3 regions of the uncultured Luteimonas sp. genome follow, and region 3 is predicted to be linked to each of the others. Evidence: riboswitches for the same ligand, from Rfam matches in the RefSeq annotation. Region 3 holds a riboswitch; each other region holds the start of a gene.
What was found. A riboswitch is a leader RNA that binds a small molecule or an ion and turns the genes downstream of it on or off. The one in region 3 is predicted to bind cobalamin.

Region 1 (4,712 bases), on a different contig from region 3:
CCCGCCACGCGCCCGGCCACCCGCCATGCCGCGTACATCGCGGCGGCGGCCGCCACGTAGACCGACAGGCTGAACAACCGCTGCGGCAGGTACTTCAGCATCCGTGCCACGTACTCCGCCACGCTCGGGTCTGGCTGCGTTCCCGACAGCAGGTAGTGGCCGCCGCCGGAGAACTGGTAGGCCAGCACCGAGGTCGCCGCCAGTACCGCCATCAGCCGCATCACGGTGTCCGGCCGCTCGACGTGGAGCCGCGCGTAGAGCCGCCCGCCGCCCCACAGCAGCGCATAGGCCGGCAGCAGCATCCAGTAGCCGGGCGTCATGCAGGTCTCGGCGATGCGTTCCAGCGTCAGACTGGCGAAGTCGACCGACACCGCCAGCGCGAACAGCGCCAGGAACGCCCAGCGCGGGCGCAGCAGCGCACCGGCCAGGAAGAACACCGCCCACGAGCCGCTGGGCAGGGCGTGGATGCTGGCGACGTGGTTGCCGCGTGTGGCCACCAGCAGGACCGCCAGCACGATGGCGACGCAGGTCTGCGCATGGCGGGAAGAGAACGGAAGGTTCGAACTGGGATTGATCATGGAGGGCTCCGGAAGTGGATGCGGGATCGGTTCGGCGACTCGGGGTCGAGTCCGGGATCGGGCTGCGGCAACGACGCCGACGGGCTCAGCCTCCGCCGCTGTAACGCAGGCTCAGCAGCCAGCTGCGACCGGGCTGGCGGTAGAACTTCGCGGTCTCGTAGTCGCGGTCGAACACGTTGTCGGTGCCCAGGCGCAGCTGCCATTGCGGCGCCAGCGCGTAGCCCACGCGCAGGTCGACGGTGGCGTAGCCGGCCATCCGCTTGCGGTTGGCGAGGTCGTCGAACCGCTCGCCGGCGGCGTTGACCGTGGCGCCGATGCTGAACCGGCCCAGTTCGCGGTCCGCCTCCAGCCGTGCGGTGCGGCGTGCGCGGCGCGGCAGGACGTTGCCCGCGCTGGCGCCGTTGCTGTCGTTGCGCGGGTTCAGCCACGAGGCGTTGGCCTGCAGCAGCCACCCGGCCAGCGTGGCGTGGCCGACCAGCTCCAGCCCGCGGATGCGGGCGCGGTCGATGTTGTTGGGCTGCCCGTAGGGATGCGTGTCGTCGACCAGGCGCGAGTCGTAGGCGATCAGGTCGTCGATCTCCGACTGGAAGGCATTGATGGCCCAGCCGCCATGGCCGTGCTCGCCGCGCAGTCCCAGCTCGATGCTGTCCGACGTCTCCGGCCGCAGGTCGGGGTTGCCGTAGCCGGTGAAGTACAGCTCGTTGAAGGTCGGCGCCTTGAACGCGGTGCCGTAGCTGGCGGTCAGCCGCAGCGCATCGGCGAAGTCCCAGCCCCACAGCGCGCTGCCGGTGGTGCGGCCGCCGAACTGGCTGTTGTCGTCCCGGCGCAGGCTGGCTTGCAGCGCGTGCTTGCCGATCTCCTGTTGCCACTGCGCGAACAGCGCGCGGTTGTGGCGGCGGTCGACGGTGTAGACGGTGGTGCTGTCGACCTCGTCGCCCTGCCAGTCCAGGCCGGCGCTGAGCAGCCCTTCGCCGATGCCGATGTCGGCCTGCAGCGAGGCGACCGCGCGGCGGGTGTCGAAGGTGCTCGAATAGACGCCGTCCATGTAGGCATCGCTGAGGTCGGCGCTGCGCCCGGCGTTGAGCACCAGCGTCAGCGGGCCGTCGGCGGTGTAGCGCAGGCGCGCGGCGACGACCTGCTGGACGTTGTCGGCCTCGTTGTTCTGGCTGCCGTCGTATTCGTTGTGGGCCTGCGCGCGGAACACGCGGGCCTCGGCGTCCCAGTGCTCGCCGAAGCGGTAGCCGCCCTGCAGCGTCACCGAGCTGTTGCGGTAGCCGTCGCGGTCGGGGTCCAGGTAGGGCTCGGGCGTGGCGCGCGACGGGTCGCCGCGGTAGGCGTCGATGCCGTCGGTTTCGGTATGGGCCGCACCCAGCGAATACCAGCCTTCGCCGGCGCGACCGGCGACGCCGGCCGACAGGTTGCGGGTCCGCTCGCTGCCGATGCCGACGCCCAGGTACGGCGCGAACGCGCCCTTCGGGCGCCGGGTGAAGATCTGCACCACGCCGCCGAGCGCCTCCGAGCCGTACAGGCTGGAGAACGGCCCGCGCACGATCTCGATCCGCTCGACCAGTTCGACCGGAATGTCCTGCAGCGCGGCGCCGCCGCTGGTCGCCGAGCCGATCTTGACGCCGTCGACCAGCACCAGCACGTGGTCGGACTCGGTGCCGCGCAGGTACAGCGAGGTCGACTTGCCCGGCCCGCCGTTGTTGGCCAGCGAGACGCCCGGCAGGCCGCGCAGCAGCGCCGGCAGCGAGGGCGGTTGCAGGCGCTCGATGCGCTCGCGGTCGATCACGCTGACCGCCGCGAGCGACTGGTCCTGGGTGCGCGCGGTGCGGGTGGCGGTGACCACGACCTCGTCGAGGTCGGTCGCGGCGACCGGACCGGAGGCGTGCGCGGGAAACAGTGGGGAGCACGCGGCCGCAAGCGCGGCCACGGCAAGGCAATGCCGGGGGAACTGCACAGGGAACTCCTTGACCGCGCCTGCCCGCGCGGAGTCGTTGGGCCAGGCAAACGGCAAGGAGTGGTCATGGCGCGACGTGCAGGCGCACGGGCCCCATGACAGCGCCCACCGCGTGCCAATCGAAACCCGTGGCCGGTCTCCGGGCTCGCGAGTGGGGCGTCGTGTCGTTGCGACCGTCGCTCCCGGTCCGCGCCTTCCCATGCGTCAAGCACAGTGGCTGTATGCGGACCTTTGCTCGCCTACCGTTGCGGGGGCAGCTCCGGAATTGCCGCGTCGTCGCTGGACGACGTGTCGCACCGGATTCCCGTTTCAACCACCGGCCAGGCCGGCGATCACCTCAGGCGGCGCCAGTCTACCAGCAAGGTCGGCGCGTTGAGCAGGGCCTCCCACGATGGGCAGGCCGCGTTCCCTGTCCAGCTGCGATCAGGTCTTGCCGAACACCAGCCTGCCACCTTCGGCGTCCACCCGCACGGTATCGCCATGGCCGAAGGCGCCCGACAGGATCTGCTGCGCCAGCGGGTTCTCCAGCTGCTGCTGGATCGCGCGCTTAAGCGGTCGCGCGCCGTAGACCGGGTCGAAGCCGACGTTACCGAGCAGATCGAAAGCCTTGTCGGAGACCTCGATGCGGATGCCGCGCTCGGCCAGGCGCTTTTCCAGTCCGCGCAGCTGGATGCGCGCGATCGACTTGATCTGCGCCTTGTCCAGCGGATGGAACACCACGATGTCGTCGAGCCGGTTGATGAACTCGGGCCGGAAGTGCGCCTGCACCACGCCCATCACCGCGGCCTTCATCTGCGTGTAGCTTTCCGGCGTGTCGCCCGACAGCTCCTGGATCATCTGGCTGCCCAGGTTGGAGGTCATCACGATGACCGTGTTGCGGAAGTCCACCGTGCGCCCCTGTCCATCGGTCAGGCGGCCGTCGTCGAGCACCTGCAGCAGGATGTTGAACACGTCCGGATGCGCCTTCTCGACCTCGTCGAGCAGGATCACGCTGTAGGGCCGGCGCCGCACCGCCTCGGTGAGGTAGCCGCCCTCCTCGTAGCCGACATAGCCCGGAGGCGCACCGACCAGGCGCGAGACCGCGTGTTTCTCCATGAACTCGCTCATGTCGATGCGTACCATCGCATCGCTCGAGTCGAACAGGAATTCCGCCAGCGCCTTGCACAGCTCGGTCTTGCCCACGCCGGTCGGGCCCAGGAACAGGAACGAGCCACTGGGACGATTGGGATCCGACAGCCCCGCGCGCGAGCGGCGCACCGCATCGGACACGACCTTGATCGCCTCGTCCTGCCCGACCACGCGCCCGTGCAGCGCGTCTTCCATCTTCAGCAGCTTCTCGCGCTCGCCCTCGAGCATCTTGGACACCGGGATGCCGGTCCAGCGCGCGACGACTTCCGCGATCTCCTCGGCGGTCACCCGGTCCTGCAGCAGCTGGAAGCCGGTGGTCTCGGCCTCCTGCGCCGCCTTGAGCTGCTTCTCCAGCTCCGGCAGCGTGCCGTACTGGATTTCGCTCATCCTGGCGTAGTCCTGCTGGCGCTGCGCGGCCTCGAGCTGCAGCCGCGCCTGCTCGATCTGTTCCTTGATCTTCGTGGCGCCCTGCACGGTGGCCTTCTCGGCCTTCCAGATTTCCTCGAGGTCGTTGTAGTCGCGCTCCAGGCCTTCGATCTCGGTTTCCAGGTCGGCCAGGCGCTGCTTCGACTCGGCGTCCTTCTCCTTCTTCAGCGCCTCGCGCTGGATCTTGAGCTGGATCAGCCGGCGCTCCTTGCGGTCCAGTTCCTCCGGCTTGGAGTCGATCTCCATGCGGATGCGCGACGCGGCCTCGTCCATCAGGTCGATGGCCTTGTCCGGCAGCTGGCGGTCGGCGATGTAGCGGTTGGACAACGTGGCCGCGGCGACGATCGCCGGATCGGTGATCTCCACGCCGTGGTGCACCGCGTAGCGCTCCTTGAGCCCGCGCAGGATGGCGATCGTGTCCTCCACGCTGGGCTCGCCCACGAACACCTTCTGGAAGCGCCGCTCCAGCGCGGCGTCCTTCTCCACGTACTTGCGGTATTCGTCGAGCGTGGTCGCGCCGATGCAGTGCAGTTCGCCGCGCGCCAGCGCCGGCTTGAGCATGTTGCCCGCATCCATGGCGCCGTCGGCCTTGCCGGCACCGACCATGGTGTGCAGCTCGT
Region 2 (4,712 bases), 290 kb from region 3:
CGAGGCCGCGCGCGAGGTGCTGCCGCAGGGCTACAGCGTCGACTACGCCGGCGAGTCGCGCCAGTTCAAGCAGGAGGGTTCTGCGATGCTGATGACCCTCGCGCTGGCGCTGATCGTGATCTTCCTGGTGCTGTCGGCGCAGTTCGAGAGCTTCCGCGATGCCACGATCATGCTGCTCACCGTGCCGATGGCGATCTGCGGCGCGCTGCTCACGCTCAACGTGCTGGCGATCGTGAGCGGCATCCTCGGCTTCTCCGGGATCGAGGCCTTCCCGGGGATGAGCATCAACATCTACACCCAGGTGGGCCTGGTGACCCTGGTGGGGGTGATCTCCAAGCACGGCATCCTGATCGTGGAGTTCGCCAACAAGCTGCAGATCGAGCAGGGCCTGTCCAAGCGCGAGGCGATCGAGGAAGCCACCGCGATCCGCCTGCGCCCGGTGCTGATGACCACCGCCGCGCTGGTGTTCGCGATGATCCCGCTGCTGATCGCCAAGGGCCCGGGCGCGGCCTCGCGGTTCTCGATGGGCACGGTGATCGCCTCGGGCATGACCATCGGCACGATGTTCACCCTGTTCGTGCTGCCGGCGTTCTACCTGTACCTGGCGCGCGACCATGCGCACGAGCCGGCCCATGCCCGGACCGGCGTCGACGATGCGCCGGACGCGGCACCGCGGCCGCAGCACGGCTGAGGAACACGGACCTGGCGCCCCACGGCAGCTGCTGCGTGGGGCGCCTTGCGATGCGACCGGACGCGCGATGGCTTCCTGCCGCGGAATGAGGGCGCGACAGGCGGCGTCGCACCACGTGCGCGCCGCTACCGCGGTCGTGGCGCGAACATTGCCTCGGGCAGGCCCGGCAATGCGCCGGCCGGATCGGCGCCATGCGCCAGCACGCCCAGGCACGGCGCCGGCAGCGCTTCGCGCAGCAGGGCCAGGTAATCGTCGACGCGGTCGAACCCCGGATCGACCCGGTTGCCGATCCAGCCGGCCAGTCGACAGCCATCGGCCGCGATCGCGCCTGCGGTCAGCCGCGCGTGGCTCAGGCAGCCCAGGCGCAGTCCCACGACCAGCAGCACCTCGCCGCCCACCGCGCGCGCCATCGCCGACTGTTCCAGGCCATCGCCCATCGGCGCGAGCCAGCCGCCGGCACCCTCCACCACGACAGCATCGGCGCGCGCCGACAGCCGTGCGAACGCGGCCTGCAGCGGCGTCAACGCCACCGTGATGCCGGCATCGCGTGCGGCCAGTTGCGGCGCGGTCGCGGCCGGCAGCGCGAACGGATTGACGTCCGCGTAGGCGGGCAGTGGATCGCTCGCCGACTGCAGCGCCAGCGCATCGTCGTTGCGCCAGCCGTCGTCGCCGCGTTCGCAGCCGCTGGCCACCGGCTTCATGCCCGCCACGCGCAGGCCGCGCGCGCGCAGCGCGTGCAGCAACGCCACCGAGGCGAAGGTCTTGCCCACGCCGGTGTCGGTGCCGGTGACGAACCAGGCACGGCTCATGCCGTGCCTCCGTCCCGCTGCATGGACATCGACCTCCGCGTCTCGCGCCTGCACGCCAAGGCGGCGACACGATCTGGAACCTGCTTCATCCATCCTCCGGGACGCCAGCCACGCGCTGCTACACTGCCGGCATGTTCACTGCTGCCAGTCTAAGCGGCGACAAGCCGCAGCAATACGCCCAGCTCGCGGACCAGGCACGCGCGCTGCTGCACGGCGAGCGCGACCGAATCGCCAACGCCGCCAACCTCTCGGCGCTGGTCTACCACGCGCTGCCGCAGCTGAACTGGGTCGGCTTCTACTTCTTCGACGGCACCGAGCTGGTGGTCGGGCCGTTCCAGGGCCTGCCGGCCTGCGTGCGCATCCCGCTCGACCGCGGCGTCTGCGGCAAGGCGGCCAGCAGCCGGCAGACCCAGCGCATCGAGGACGTGCACGCCTTCCCCGGCCACATCGCCTGCGACGCGGCTTCGCGCTCGGAACTGGTGGTGCCGCTGGTCCATCGCGGCGAACTGGTCGGCGTGTTCGACCTCGACAGTCCTGAACCCGGCCGTTTCGACGTTGAAGACCAGGAGGGGCTGGAAGCCATCGCCCGCATCTGGGTCGAATCCCTGTCATGAATGCACCGCTGAAGATGCGCAACATCGGTCCGAAATCCGCCGCCTGGCTGCGCCAGGTGGGCCTGCGCACGAACGAGGACCTGGTCGCCGCCGGCCCGGTGGACGCGTTCATGCGCGTCCGGCGCGCCGGATTCAAGCCGAGCCTGAACATGCTCTACGCGCTGGAAGGCGCGATGCAGGACTGCCACTGGCAGGAAGTGCCGGAAGCCCGCCGCGCCGAGCTGGTGGCCGCGGTGGAAGCGGCGACCGCCGAACTGCCGCCGCCGCGCGGGCGCCCGGCCGCCGCGCCGGTGACCACGACGCATCACCAGGAGGAAGGCGCCGGCACTTCGTTCGGGTTCCTCGACGAACCGGCGGGCGACGAGCGCGACTGAGCGCCAGCGGTCGCCACGGTGAAACCGGGGTCAGAGTCGACTTTCCGGCGTGATACAGGCCAGAGTGGGATGTGCGGGAAAGTCGACTCTGACCCCGGTTTCCCCATCCCGTACAATGCCGCCAGCTCCAGGGTGGCCCGCGGACTGTCGTCCAAGGGCTGAAACGGGAAGCCGGTGACGCCGGCGTCGCAGCGCGCGACGCAGCCATTCCGGCACTGCCCCCGCAACGGTAAGCGAGTACGGCCGCCGCATCCGCCACTGTGCACATGCATGGGAAGGCGCGTCGGCCGGGGCGCCATGCCCCACTCGCGAGTCCGGAGACCGGCCATGGAGTCCACTGGTTGCGATGCGGAGGGCGTCGCGGCGTGCCGTGCGCCGTCGCGTGCCGTCCGCCGTCTCCTCCCGCGCAACTCCAACGCCATGCAAGGCGCGCGGGGCGCGCGATGGAGCCGATGTGAAGTTGAACCGCAATTCCCTGACCTTTTCCGTTTCCCTGCTCGCCGCCGCGGTCGCCGCGGCCCTGCCCCTCGTGGCGACCGCCGAATCGGGCCCCGTCGACCTCGACGAGGTCGTGGTCACCGGCACCCGCACCGAGGTGTTGCTGGCCGAGAGCCTGGTACCGGCGCAGGTGCTCGACCGCGAGCAGATCGAGCGCAGCCAGGCGCGCGACCTGATCGGCCTGCTGCGCGGCCGCGCCGGCATCGACGTCGGCAACACCGGCGGCCGCGGCAAGCTCAGCAGCCTGTTCCTGCGCGGCGCCGAATCCGACCACGTGCTGGTGCTGGTCGACGGCATCAAGATGAACTCGGCCACCGCCGGCATGGCCGCGATCCAGGACCTGCCGCTGTCGCAGATCGAGCGGATCGAGATCATCCGCGGCCCGCGCTCGAGCCTGTACGGCTCCGAGGCGATCGGCGGGGTGATCCAGATCTTCACCCGCCGCAGCGATGCCCCCGGCCTGTCGCCGCATCTCACCTTGGGCGCAGGCAGCCACGACAGCCGCGAGATCAGCGCCGGCTTCGACCTGCGCGGGACGCGCGGCTGGCTCGCCGTGCATGGCGGCTACGAGTCCACCGACGGCTTCAACGCCTGCCGCGGCTCCGGCGCGCTGTTCCAGGGCTGCTTCGCCGACGAGCCGGACGACGACGGCTACCGCAACGTCTCGCTGGGCCTGCGCGGCGGAGTCCAGCTGCGCGACGGACTGGAGCTGGAGGGCAACTTCCTGCAGGCCGACGGCGACACCGAGTTCGACGGTTCCTGGACCAACCGCTCCGAAGTCCGCCAGCAGGTGGCCGGGCTGCGCCTTCGCCATGCCCCGCTGGACGGGCGACTCGAACTCAATGCCGCGCTGGCACGCAACCAGGATCGGTCCGACGACTACCAGGGAGACGCACTGCGCAGCGCCTTCGTCACCCGCCGCGACAGCGCCTCGGTGCAGGCCGACCTGCGACTGCGCCCGGGCCACCTGCTCAGCGCCGGCATCGACCATCTGAGCGATCACGTCGACAGTCTCGTGCCCTATACGGTGGACGCCCGCGACAACACCGGCGTGTTCCTCGCCTACGACGGCCGCTTCGGCGCGCAGCGCCTGCAGGCCAGCCTGCGCAACGACGACAACGAACAGTTCGGCAGCCACGTCACCGGCAGCCTGGGCTGGGGCATGGCGCTGGGCGACGGCCTGCGCCTGGCCGCCAGCGCAGGCACCGGATTCAAGGCACCGACCTTCAACGACCTCTACTACCCCGGCTCCGAGAGTCCCTGGCTGCAGCCGGAAACCTCGCGCAGCCTCAACCTGGGCCTGTCGCGCACCACCGCGAGCCACCGCTGGTCGCTGGACGTGTACGAGAGCCGCATCGACGACCTGATCGTGTTCGTGTATCCGCCGCCGGACTTCCTCGGCGTGGGCAGCAACATCGACCAGGCGCGCATCCGCGGCGCGGAACTCACCGTGGGCACGACCCTGGCCGGCTTCGACCTGTCCGCGCAGCTCAGCCATGCCGATCCGCGCGACCGCAGCGCCGGCGTCCACCACGACAACGTGCTGCCGCGGCGCGCACGCACCAGCGGGCGCATCGACATCGACCGCGCGTTCGGTGCGCTGCGTGCCGGCGTCAGCGTGCAGGGCACGGGTGCGCGCTATGACGACGCCGCCAACCGCGTGCGCCTGGGCGGCCATGCCACCGCGGACCTGCGCCTGGAGTACGCGCTGGGCCGCGAGTGGACC
Region 3 (4,712 bases):
ATCCGCTGCCCACCGAGGGCGGCACCATGCACAACAAGGTCGTGACCATGGCCGCGCGCGCCCTGCGCGAGTCCGGCGCGACCACGGTGCGCTTCAACTTCCGCGGCACCGGCCAGTCCGAGGGCGCCTTCGACAACGGCGACGGCGAGCTCGACGACCTGCGTGCGGTCGCGGCCTGGGTGCGTGCGCAGCGACCGGGCGACACCCTGTGGCTGGCGGGTTTCAGCTTCGGCGCCTATGTCTCGCTGCGCGCGGCGGCCGAACTGCGGCCGGCGCTCCTGATCTCGATCGCGCCGCCGGCCGGGCGCTGGGATTTCGAGGCCATCACCCTGCCGACCATGCCCTGGCTGGTGATCCAGGGCGAGGCCGACGAGGTCGTCGAGCCGCAGGCGGTCTACGACTGGCTGGAGGAGAGCGGTGCCCAGGCCGAACTGGTGCGCATGCCCGACACCAGCCACTTCTTCCACCGCAAGCTGATCGACCTGCGCGGCGCGATCAAGCACGGCGTGCACGCCTACCTGCCTGCCGCCAATGGTTGAGGCGGACGCGGCGATGCCGCCGTCGGCGCACTACCGCGCCGGCGTCGAACGCGGCGACTGGAGCGACGACCCGGCGCAGCGCGAGGCGCTGCAGGCGCTCGACCGCATCCACGCCGCGCTGTTGCAGCCGGCGCCGCGTACCGGGCTGTTCGCGCGCCTGCTGGGCAGCGAACCCCAGGACGCACCGCAGGGCCTGTACCTGTGGGGCGGGGTGGGCCGCGGCAAGACCTTCCTGGTCGACCTGTTCTACGCCGCGCTGCCGCTGCCGGAGGTGCGCAGCGCGGCGCTGGCCAGCGGCGCCCTGCCGCAGCCGGCGCCGGCCCGCGGCCCGGCGGGCAAGCGCCGCACCCACTTCCACCGCTTCATGCGCAGCGTGCACGCGCAGCTGCGCGCCCACGCCGGCGAGCGCGACCCCCTGGCGACGATCGTGCGCGAATGGCGACGCCGGATGCGCGTGCTGGTGCTCGACGAGTTCTTCGTCAGCGACATCGGCGACGCCATGATCCTGGCGCGGCTGCTGGAGCGCATGTTCGCCGAGGGCATCGTGCTGGTGACCACGTCCAACGTCGACCCGCCCGACCTGTACCGCGACGGCCTGCAGCGCGCGCGCTTCCTGCCGGCGATCGAGCTGGTGCAGCGCCACTGCCAGGTCGTGCACCTGGACAGCGACACCGACTACCGGCTGCGCGCGCTGACCCGCTCGCCGGTCTACCGCGCGCCGCTCGACCCGGGCGCGCATGCCTGGCTGGAGTCGCGCTGGCGCGAGCTGGGCGGCGACGACAGCCACCGCGACGCCGGCATCGAGATCGACGGGCGCCGGATCGCGGTGCGCGCGCGCTGCAAGGACATGGCCTGGTTCGACTTCGCGGCGCTGTGCGAAGGCCCGCGCGGCAATGCCGACTACATCGAGATCGCACGCGAGTTCCACACCGTGCTGGTCGGCGGGATCCCGGTCCTGGACGACCTGCGCAACGACGCCGCGCGCCGCTTCGTGCATCTGGTCGACGAGCTCTACGACAGCCAGGTCAACCTGGTCTGCACCGCGGACGCGGCGCCGCACGCGCTGTACACCGGCGAGCGCCTGGTCGGCGCGTTCGAACGCACCGCCTCGCGCCTGATCGAGATGCAGAGCGCCGAGTACCTGGCCAGCGAGCACCGCGGCGGCTGAAGACCCCGGCCCGTGGGAGCGCGCTCGCGCGCGAACTGCGTTCGCGACCAAGGTCGCTCCCACTGCCAGCTGCAAGCTCCCACTGCCAGCTGCAAGACGCTCGCCCCGTGGGAGCGCGCTTGCGCGCGAAGGGCACTCGCGCCCAGGGTTGCTCCCACTGCCGGCTGCAGGACGCTCACCCCGTGGGAGCGCGCTTGCGCGCGAAGGGCATTCGCTTCCAGGGTTACTCCCACCGCCAGCTGCAGGACTCTCGCCCCGTGGGAGCGCGCTTGCGCGCGAAGGGCACTCGCGACCAGGTCGCTCCTGCACAAGGCCGCCGACCTTCGCGTGGTGGGAGCGCGCTTGCGCGCGAGAGGCGTTCGCGACCGGGGTCGCTCCCACAGGAATCCCTGTTCAGGCCACAACATTTCCGGTTGACCGCTCCGGATGACCCCACTATCTTGTGGCCCGTCGGTTCCCTGCGCCCAGCGCAGGGATGAAAAGGGAAGCCCGGTGACGCCCGCCCGCGAGGGTCGCGGCCAGTCCGGCACTGCCCCGCAGCGGTAACCGGGAACGAACCCGCCACCAGCACTGGAGCCTGCGCTCCGGGAAGCGGCGGGGGAGGTGGACGCCAAGGCGTCCGTACCCGTGAGTCCGAAGACCTGCCGACAGCCGCGCGCATGCACGCCGCGCGGTGCCGGCCGCGGAATCTCCGGGGGGAGATGGCTGGTGAAGCAGGAATCCGGACGCGGCCCGTCGCTGCGTCCCCGTTCCTGCGACGCCGCCCGTCCACCCTTGCCTCCAACGCCACGCCCGCCTGCGAGGGTCAGGTCGGCCGTGCGCCATCCACGGAGGACGCATGCCCCATTCCAACGAGCCCCACGACGCCGTCGCGGCCGCCCCTGCACGCACGCCGCCGGCCGGCGCCGCCAGCAGCCGCATGGCCGCGCCGGCCCCCGCCGTCGACGGCGACGACGCGATCCCGCCGCCGAAGGCCGATACCGAGGCCGGCGCCACCGCAGCGACCGCTGATGGGCACGTCGGGACCTGGATCACCAAGGAAGCCGGCAACCGCCGCATTCCCTACGACCGCGCCCGGCTGGAGCGCGCGATCGACCGCGTGCACGCGGAGTTCGCGCAGCTCGACATCGCCGACTACAAGCGCAGCGTGTTCGGCTTCGTCGAGCGCAAGGACGCGGTGAACGCCGACGATCTCACCGACCACCTGATCCGCGAGGCCGAGGCCCGCGTCGACGTGACCGCGCCGGAGTGGGAGATGTTCGCCGCGCGCCTGTACCTGCACCGCCTGTACAAGCGCGCCGGCCGCAACCGCTTCTACGACGCCGGGCAGAAGTACGGCTCCTATGTCGGGCTGCAGGAATCGCTGGCCGACCGCAACATCTATTCCAACGACATCCTGCGCGCCTACTCCAAGGAAGAGCTGATCGAGGCGGGCCGGATGATCGATCCGGCGCGCGACAGGCTATTCGCCTACAACGGCCTGTACCTGCTGGCCACGCGCTACCTCGCCACCGACCATGCGCGCAACGTTTACGAACTGCCGCAGGAGCGCTGGCTGACCATCGCGCTGTACCTGATGCAGCACGAACGCCCACGCGAGCGACGCATGCAGCTGGTGGGCGAGGCCTACTGGGCGCTGTCGAACCTGTACATGACCGTGGCCACGCCGACGCTGCAGAACGCCGGCAGGACCGGCGGACAGCTGTCGTCGTGCTTCATCGACACGGTCGACGATTCGCTGCAGGGCATCTACGACTCCAATACCGACATCGCCCGCGTCTCCAAGGGCGGCGGCGGCGTGGGCGCCTACATGGGCTACGTGCGCTCGTCCGGCTCGTCGATCCGCGGCGTGCCCAACTCCTCGGGCGGCGTGGTGCCGTGGATCAAGCAGCTCAACAACACCGCCGTGTCGGTCGACCAGCTCGGCCAGCGCAAGGGCGCGGTGGCGGTGTACCTGGACATCTGGCACCGCGACATCGAGGCCTTCCTCGACCTTCGCCTCAACAACGGCGACCAGCGCCTGCGCGCGCACGACGTGTTCACCTCGGTGTGCATCCCCGACCTGTTCATGGAGGCGGTGGAGCGTCGCGGCGAGTGGTACCTGTTCGACCCGCACGAGGTGCGGCGGATCAAGGGCTGGTACCTGCAGGACTTCTACGACGAGCGCCGCGGCCAGGGCAGCTTCCGCGAGCGCTACGAAGAGGTCGTCGCCGACGAGCGGATCAGCCGCAGGACGGTCAAGGCGATCGACATCTTCAAGCGGATCATGGTCAGCCAGCTGGAGACCGGCAACCCGTTCATGTTCTACCGCGACGAGGTCAACCGGAAGAACCCGAACAAGCACGCCGGCATGGTGTACTCGTCGAACCTGTGCACCGAGATCCTGCAGAACATGAGCCCGACGAAGCTCATGCAGGAAATCATCTCCGGCAACCAGATCGTGACCACGCGCCAGGCCGGCGACTTCGTGGTCTGCAACCTGTCGTCGATCAACCTCGGCCGCGCCGTGCTGCCGCCCGAAGGCCAGGGTGACCTGATCACCGACGTGCTTGAGCGGCTGGTCCCGATCCAGGTGCGCATGCTCGACAACGTGATCGACCTCAACGAGCTTCCGGTGCCGCAGGCGACGATCACCAACCGCAAGTACCGCGCGATCGGCCTGGGCACGTTCGGTTGGCACCACCTGCTGGCGCGCAAGGGCATCCACTGGAACGAGCCGGCGGCCGAGGAGTTCAGCGACGCGCTGTACGAACGGATCAACTACCTCACCATCCAGGCGAGCACGGACCTGGCGAAGGAGAAGGGCACCTATCCGGCGTTCAGCGGCAGCGACTGGCATACCGGCGCGTACTTCCGCGACCGCGGCTACAACAGCCCGCAGTGGCTGGACCTGGCCGCGCAGGTGGCGGTCAACGGCGTGCGCAACGGCTGGCTGCTGGCGGTGGCACCGAACATGTCGACCGCGCAGATCGCCGGCTCCACCGCTTCGATCGACCCGATCTACT

Region 1: linked by a shared signal. The riboswitch ahead of btuB (TonB-dependent vitamin B12 receptor) and the one ahead of Q0863_RS10060 (ribonucleoside-diphosphate reductase subunit alpha) in region 3 are both predicted to bind cobalamin.
Region 2: linked by a shared signal. The riboswitch ahead of btuB (TonB-dependent vitamin B12 receptor) and the one ahead of Q0863_RS10060 (ribonucleoside-diphosphate reductase subunit alpha) in region 3 are both predicted to bind cobalamin.

Annotation. Positions count from the first base shown of each region.
Region 1 is NZ_CANLNF010000008.1:35,105-39,816, reverse strand. It holds gene Q0863_RS15290 (hypothetical protein) at 1-578, opposite strand, end outside; gene btuB (TonB-dependent vitamin B12 receptor) at 664-2,511, opposite strand; cobalamin riboswitch at 2,651-2,893, opposite strand; gene clpB (ATP-dependent chaperone ClpB) at 2,962-4,712, opposite strand, start outside.
Region 2 is NZ_CANLNF010000003.1:165,917-170,628, forward strand. It holds gene Q0863_RS08775 (efflux RND transporter permease subunit) at 1-691, shown strand, start outside; gene bioD (dethiobiotin synthase) at 817-1,500, opposite strand; gene Q0863_RS08785 (GAF domain-containing protein) at 1,632-2,114, shown strand; gene Q0863_RS08790 (TfoX/Sxy family protein) at 2,111-2,488, shown strand; cobalamin riboswitch at 2,602-2,833, shown strand; gene btuB (TonB-dependent vitamin B12 receptor) at 2,949-4,712, shown strand, end outside.
Region 3 is NZ_CANLNF010000003.1:457,874-462,585, forward strand. It holds gene Q0863_RS10050 (alpha/beta hydrolase) at 1-539, shown strand, start outside; gene zapE (cell division protein ZapE) at 553-1,707, shown strand; cobalamin riboswitch at 2,142-2,371, shown strand; gene Q0863_RS10060 (ribonucleoside-diphosphate reductase subunit alpha) at 2,627-4,712, shown strand, end outside.